Haladaptatus sp. R4: one gene and its partner. Each later gene encodes a partner of the first gene's protein in a complex. Links are inferred from orthologs where the notes say so. Each region holds a gene or a part of one and is shown on either strand. Other genes may lie near its edges. The genes, in order: A4G99_RS06520 and A4G99_RS13945.

Evidence for each region.
Region 2: the proteins of A4G99_RS06520 (region 1) and A4G99_RS13945 are in contact, whole or in part, in a crystal structure (PDB 2QMU), measured with the Saccharolobus solfataricus proteins. The link is inferred for Haladaptatus sp. R4 from one-to-one orthologs. Residues at the interface, in WP_009988771.1 of Saccharolobus solfataricus: Trp33, Pro65, Glu66, Gln148, Val151, Asp152, Val154, Ser155, Lys156, Ala159, Leu160, Tyr163, Arg164, Lys167, Ile180, Ile181, Pro182, Val183, Ser184, Leu186, His187, Ile189, Asn190, Asp192, Ser193; in WP_231918336.1 of Saccharolobus solfataricus: Met1, Leu2, Arg4, Leu5, Tyr6, Lys8, Leu9, Pro10, Ile106, Lys108, Lys109, Glu110, Lys111.

The regions. Positions count from the first base shown.
Region 1 is NZ_LWHG01000011.1:562,761-565,873, reverse strand. Bases 87-2,877 are described here. They hold A4G99_RS06520 (translation initiation factor IF-2 subunit gamma), read left to right. Parts: upstream 87-758; coding sequence 759-1,997; downstream 1,998-2,877. Other genes in these bases: A4G99_RS06510 (DNA-directed RNA polymerase), read left to right, coding at 2,376-2,877; A4G99_RS06515 (PIN domain-containing protein), read left to right, coding at 1,997-2,374; A4G99_RS06525 (winged helix-turn-helix domain-containing protein), read right to left, coding at 87-611. Also shown: more of A4G99_RS06525, read right to left, coding at 1-86; more of A4G99_RS06510, read left to right, coding at 2,878-2,948; transcription elongation factor subunit Spt4, read left to right, coding at 2,951-3,113. UniProt on the Methanocaldococcus jannaschii protein: eIF-2 functions in the early steps of protein synthesis by forming a ternary complex with GTP and initiator tRNA.
Region 2 is NZ_LWHG01000021.1:853,867-856,997, forward strand. What follows is about bases 166-2,974. They hold A4G99_RS13945 (translation initiation factor IF-2 subunit beta), read left to right. Parts: upstream 166-1,170; coding sequence 1,171-1,779; downstream 1,780-2,974. Other genes in these bases: A4G99_RS13935 (DUF5790 family protein), read right to left, coding at 166-485; A4G99_RS13940 (dihydroneopterin aldolase family protein), read right to left, coding at 745-1,086; azf (NAD-dependent glucose-6-phosphate dehydrogenase Azf), read left to right, coding at 1,865-2,608; A4G99_RS13955 (NUDIX hydrolase), read left to right, coding at 2,655-2,974. Also shown: more of A4G99_RS13935, read right to left, coding at 1-165; more of A4G99_RS13955, read left to right, coding at 2,975-3,131. UniProt on the Methanocaldococcus jannaschii protein: eIF-2 functions in the early steps of protein synthesis by forming a ternary complex with GTP and initiator tRNA.

The DNA of each region.
Region 1 (3,113 bases):
TGGTCCACCCTGACCTTCGTTCCGAGGACGTTCTCCGTATCCTTCTTCACCGTCGTTCCCATCTTCCCGTTGCACTCAGGGCACACGCCGTCGGCGGCGAGACAGTGGAGGTGGCGCACGCGCTGGTTGAACGCGTCCATGATTTCGTCGCTGGTACGGTCGTTCAGACCGCCCGGTGGGAACGGATAGTTGCCGTGAGCCTTCCCGCAGTCGGGGCAGGCCACCGTCAGCGTCTCCTCCTCGTACGTCGCTCGGAGGTGGGAACCACAGGCGGCGCACGTCTCGTCCAGTTCGATGGGGTCGAGGTGCGGATGTTCGTTGAACGAACCCGCCAGCACCGCGCTCACGACCTTCTTTCCGGCCTGGCGGAAGTCGTAGCCCTCGTCGGTTCGGACGACGAAGTGGTCGGTCAGCTGTTTCAGATGGTAGTTGAACTGGGCGCTGTCGCGCATCCCGACCTCCTTTCGAAGTTCGGAGAAGCCGACTGGTCGTTCCGGGGCCTGCCAAAGCGCCTCTAAAATCGAGAGGCGCGTCTCGTTGGCGATGACCGAGAACGCCTTCGCCGGAGCGAGACAGTCCTCACACTCCTGCAACTCGGTGTCGCTGCTCATGGGGGTAGTTTCGTCGGGTAGCGGATAAAACGTTATGTGAATTACATTTTTGTAACGTCCTTGTCAGGAATGCGCGCGATGCGAGAACAGTAGGTTTATCAGTCGTTCGGGCCGAATCTACGACAAGATTACTTCAGGAGGTCAACGTTGACAGGAACACACAACCAACCGGAGGTGAATATCGGACTCGTCGGCCACGTAGACCACGGAAAGACAACGCTCGTGCAGGCTCTTTCCGGGGAATGGACCGACCAGCACTCCGAGGAGATGAAGCGGGGGATTTCTATCAGACTCGGATACGCGGACGCGACGTTCAGGCAGTGCCCTGGCGTGGACGCACCGGAGTGCTACACGGTCGATGAAACGTGCGACGACGGGAGCGAAAGCGAACCGATTCGAACGGTATCGTTCGTGGACGCGCCCGGCCACGAAACGCTCATGGCGACAATGCTCTCGGGAGCGTCGCTGATGGACGGCGCGGTGCTCGTCGTCTCGGCCACGGAGAACGTTCCGCAGGCCCAGACCGAAGAGCACCTGATGGCGCTCGACATCATCGGCATCGAGAACATCGTCATCGCACAGAACAAGATCGACCTCGTCAGTCCCGACCGCGCGCGACGTAACTACGAACAGATTCAGGAGTTCGTGGAAGGGACGGTCGCGGAGGACGCGCCAGTCGTCCCGATCAGCGCCCAACAGGAGGTCAACATCGACCTGCTGATTCAGGCCATCGAGGAGGAGATCCCGACGCCGGAACAGGACCCGAACGACGACCCACAGATGTACGTCGCTCGCAGTTTCGACATCAACCGTCCCGGCACGACGTGGGACAGTCTCACTGGCGGCGTGCTCGGCGGCAGTCTCGTTCAAGGAAAGCTCAACGCGGGCGACGAACTCGAACTCCGTCCCGGACGCGAAGTGGAAGAAGGCGGCCAGACGCAGTGGGAACCCATCCAGACCGACGTGCGGTCCCTCCAAGCGGGTGGCGAGATGGTGGACGAAGCCACGCCCGGCGGCCTACTCGGCGTCGGAACGGGTCTCGACCCGAGCCTCACCAAGGGTGACGCGCTGGCCGGACAGGTCGCGGGGACCCCCGGCAGTCTCCCGCCGACGTGGGAGCAGTTCACGATGAAAGTCGATCTGCTCGAACGCCTCGTCGGCATGGACGAGCAGAACGTGGACGAAATCAGCACGGGCGAACCGCTCATGCTGACGGTCGGAACGGCGACGACGGTCGGTGCCGTCACCAGCGCGCGCGACGACGAGTGTGAAGTCTCGCTCAAGCGTCCCGTCTGTGCGGCTGAAGGGGCGAAAATCGCCATCAACCGCCGTATCGGCGCACGCTGGCGGCTCATCGGCATCGGAACCCTCACGACCCAGAACTGATGGTTCACACCGTCGTCATGGATACCAGTGCCCTCATGATGCCCGTCGAATGTGGCGTCAGGGTGTTCGACGAACTCGACCGGCTATTGGGCCAGTTCGAGTGTGTCACCCCTCGCGCCGTCGTCACCGAACTCGACGGACTGTCACAGGGCAACGGCAAGGAGGCGACCGCCGCGAGTGTGGGAGCCGATTTGGCGACGCGATGTCGAACCATCGACCACGAGGAATCGTACGCCGACGACGCATTGGTCGAACTCGGACCCGAGTTCGACTTCGTCGTCACGAACGACGCACCCCTTCGTACACGCCTGCTCGACGCTGGCGTATCGGTAATCCATATAAGGGGGAAGAACAAACTCGCAATCACTCAACCATAGCATGTATAAACGGGCCAGATTGAAGGACACGGTCGAAGTACCTCCCCAGTTCCTCGCAGACGTTACGCCGGACCTGGTGAAACGGTTACTACAGGACAAACTCGAAGGACGGATGGACGAGGACGTCGGAAGCGTCGTCAGCGTCACCGAAGTTCACGACATCGGCGAAGGTGCCGTACTGCCGAACCGTCCCGGCGTCTACTACGAAGCGGAGTTCGACGCGCTGACGTTCGACCCGCAGATGCAGGAAGTCGTGGACGGCGAAGTCGTCGAAGTCGTCAACTTCGGGGCGTTCGTCGGTATCGGGCCGGTGGACGGCCTGCTCCACGTCTCCCAGATTTCGGACGAATACCTCGCGTTCGACGAGGAGGGCCAAGCGCTCGCCTCCCGCGAGTCCAACCGCACGCTCGGCGTCGGCGACTCCGTTCGCACGCGTATCGTGACCAAGAGTATCGACGAACGCAACCCGCGTGAAAGCAAGATCGGTCTCACGGCGAAGCAGGTCGGCCTCGGTAAACACGGCTGGCTGAAGGAAGACCGTCAAAAGCGCCACGCGACGACGGAGAGCGAATAACGATGGCGAGCAATCGACTCGCCTGCCGAGACTGCCACGCCGTCGTGGAGCCGGACGAGGAAATCTGTCCCGTCTGTAACTCCACCAGCCTCACCGAGGACTGGAGTGGCTACGTCTCCATCGCCCACCCCGAGGAGAGCGAAATAGGGCGGGAGATGGAAGTCA
Region 2 (3,131 bases), on another replicon or contig:
TCCTCGTCCTCTTCTTCTTCGACTTCCTCGTCGGCCGCTTCTTCCGCTTCTTCCTCTTCTTCCTCCTCTTCCTCCTCTTCTTCGACTTCCTCGTCTTCGGCGTGTAGTTCCTCCAGCGACCCCTTCAGGCTCGGAATCGTGCTCGCCAGTTCGCCGACCTGCTCGCGGGCGTCCTCGATGTCCGAGATGGCGCTCTCGATGGTCTCGATTTCGGCTTCGAGATCGTCGGCGTCCTCGAATGCGTCCGCGCGCTGTCCCATCGCGTACCACTTCTTCGCGTCGTGCAGGTGCTCGGCGGCGTCGCCAACGTCGAGCGCCGACCGAAGCGCGTTGAGCGCCCCGAGCGTGTTCTCGGCGTCGGTCTCCCAGACCGCTTCGACGGGTGGCAGTTCCTCGCGGGCGGCCGCGAGGTTCTCCTCCACGTCTTCCCGCATTTCGTTCGCCGCTTCTCCGAACAGTTCGTCATCGAACGAGGATTGGCTCATGTCACTTGATTAGACGGGATCGCATTTAAAAGATAACCCGAAACCGGAAGTGAAACGCCAGGTTTTACGACGGTCGAAAGCCAGCGGGCGGCCAATTTGGCCGCCCGCTGGCCGTCTCCCTGTAAAACCTGGACCAAAAGCACTCCTCCTTCATTTCGCTGGCTGACTCGCAGTGTGAGTCAGCCAGTTCCATTCAGTCGTCGGCCCGCTCGCTCCTTCGTCGCTCGCGGGCCAACAGGGCGGAAATCGATTTTTCTTCTCACTTCTCCCGAACCGACTCGATTTTCATCAGCGGGTAGCCGTCCTCCATTTCCATCCGGGTCACGACTTCGGTGTCCTCGTGGTCGATGATGATTTCGACTTCGAGGTATTTACCCGTTAATTCAGTATAGCCGTGGTCGATTTCGTCCGCGAGTTTCTCGGTCAGGATGTCCACTTCGACCGATTCGCAGAACGGCTGATTCTCGATGCTCTCCTCGATTGCGCGTTCGAGGCTGTCGGCGCTGTCGGGGCTGACCGGCGTTCCGGCGAACTGGTGATAGAGCGCGCCGAACTTGATTCCCGCTTCGAAACAGGCCGCGTCTCGGGTCGTCGGTTCCATACCTCGGGAGAGGCGTTGGGGGTTAAAGTTCGTGATGACATGGAACACGGAGCACATTTACGTGTTCACCTCTCACCAAAACACATGGATTACAGTTCTGCACTCGACAGAGGCATGGACGCCGTTCCGGAGTTGGAGACGAGCGACGAGCGATTCAGCTATCCGGACCCGGCCGTACAGAAGGACGGGTCGTTCACACGACTGACCAATTTGGACGACATCGCCGACGCGCTTTCGCGTGATGGCGAGCACGTCCATAGTTCCGTTCAGCGCGAACTCGGAACCAGCGGGAAGTACGAGGACGGACAGGCTCGCTACAGCGGGTCCTTCTCGGTATCCGACTTCGAAACCGCGCTGGACGAGTACGTCGAGGAGTTCGTCATCTGTTCGGAGTGTGGCCTTCCGGACACCCGTCTCGTGCGCGAGAACCGCAACCTCATGCTCCGCTGTGACGCCTGTGGTGCGTTCCGTCCCGTCACGAAACGAAGCACGACGAACCGAACCCAACAGCGCGATGCCGTCGAGGAGGGTCGAACCTACGAGGTCAAGATCACCGGCACCGGACGCAAGGGCGACGGCGTCGCCGAACGCGGCAAGTACACGATTTTCGTTCCGGGCGCACAGAAGGGCGACGAGGTGCAGGTGTACATCGAGAACGTCAACGGGAATCTCGCGTTCGCCCGTCTCGCGTAGGAAGATCTATCGCGGCACGAACGGTCCCAGTCTCGCGCCGCAAAATCGCATGGTTCTTATCGAGGTTGTGCCTCTAGCCGACTGAATGGACGATCCCGTTCTGCTCACGGGTTCCGAGGGCCGCGTCGGGACGGCGATTCTCGGCGACCTCGAATCGAAATACGAGTGGCGATTGCTCGACAGGGAACCGCCAGCGGCGGAACCGTCTGACGAGTTTTTCGTCGCCGATATCACCGACTACGATGCCGTTTACGAGGCAGTGGACGGTGCGGGGGCGATTATCCACCTCGCCGGGGACCCCCGTCCGGAAGCGCCGTGGAACAGCGTGCTCGGCAACAACATCGACGGGACACACACCGTCCTCCAAGCGGCGGTGGACGCTGGCGTCGATAAGTTCGTGTTCGCCTCCTCGAACCACGCCGTCGGTGCCTACGAGACGGAGGAGCGTACCCCCGACCTCTATCGGACACACGACGAGTTCCGACTGGACGGCACCGAACTTCCCCGTCCGAGCAACCTCTACGGCGTCAGCAAGGCCGCCGGGGAAACGCTCGGTCGATACTACCACGACGAGTTCGACATCAGCGTGGCCTGTGTCCGAATCGGTAATCTGACCGAAGGCCACCCGCCGATAGATTACGAACGCGGGCAAGCGATGTGGCTTTCCTACCGCGACTGTGCCCACCTGTTCGACTGCTGTCTGTCGGCCGATTACGGCTACGAAATCGTCTACGGCATCTCGGACAACGACCGGAAGTACTACTCCATCGACCGAGCGCGCGAGGTCCTCGGCTACGACCCGCAGGATAACTCCGCACACCACGACTGACGGGGTATCAGTTCGATTTTAACGACACGCTCCCTCAGTGACGACCATGACCGACGACTGGCGCGACCACGACTGGCCGGTACTCGAATCGAAAGCCGAGTACGAAACCGGGTGGTACACCGGCGGCTACGACCTCGTGGAACAACCCGACGGGACGACGAAGAAGTACTACTGGGCCGACCTTCCACCCGCGGTCGTCATCCTCGCAATCGAAGACGGGCAAGTAGTTTTCGTCGAGCAGTACCGCCCCGTCATCGGGGAGACTTGTTTGGAGTGCCCTGCTGGAATCGTGGAGGACGGCGAATCCTACACGGCCGCCGCGGGACGCGAACTCCGCGAGGAAACCGGCTTCGAGGCCGCCGGTCTCTCGTTGCTCGAAACGTTCTGGGTCGCCACGGGTGCGCTTCGCCACGAGCGAGGCATCGTCTTCGCCGAGGGACTGACCCCGACGGAGCGTGATCTGGACGACAACGAATTCCTCTCGGTGCGAACGGTTCCGGTCGAGGATGCGCTGGCCGCCGCC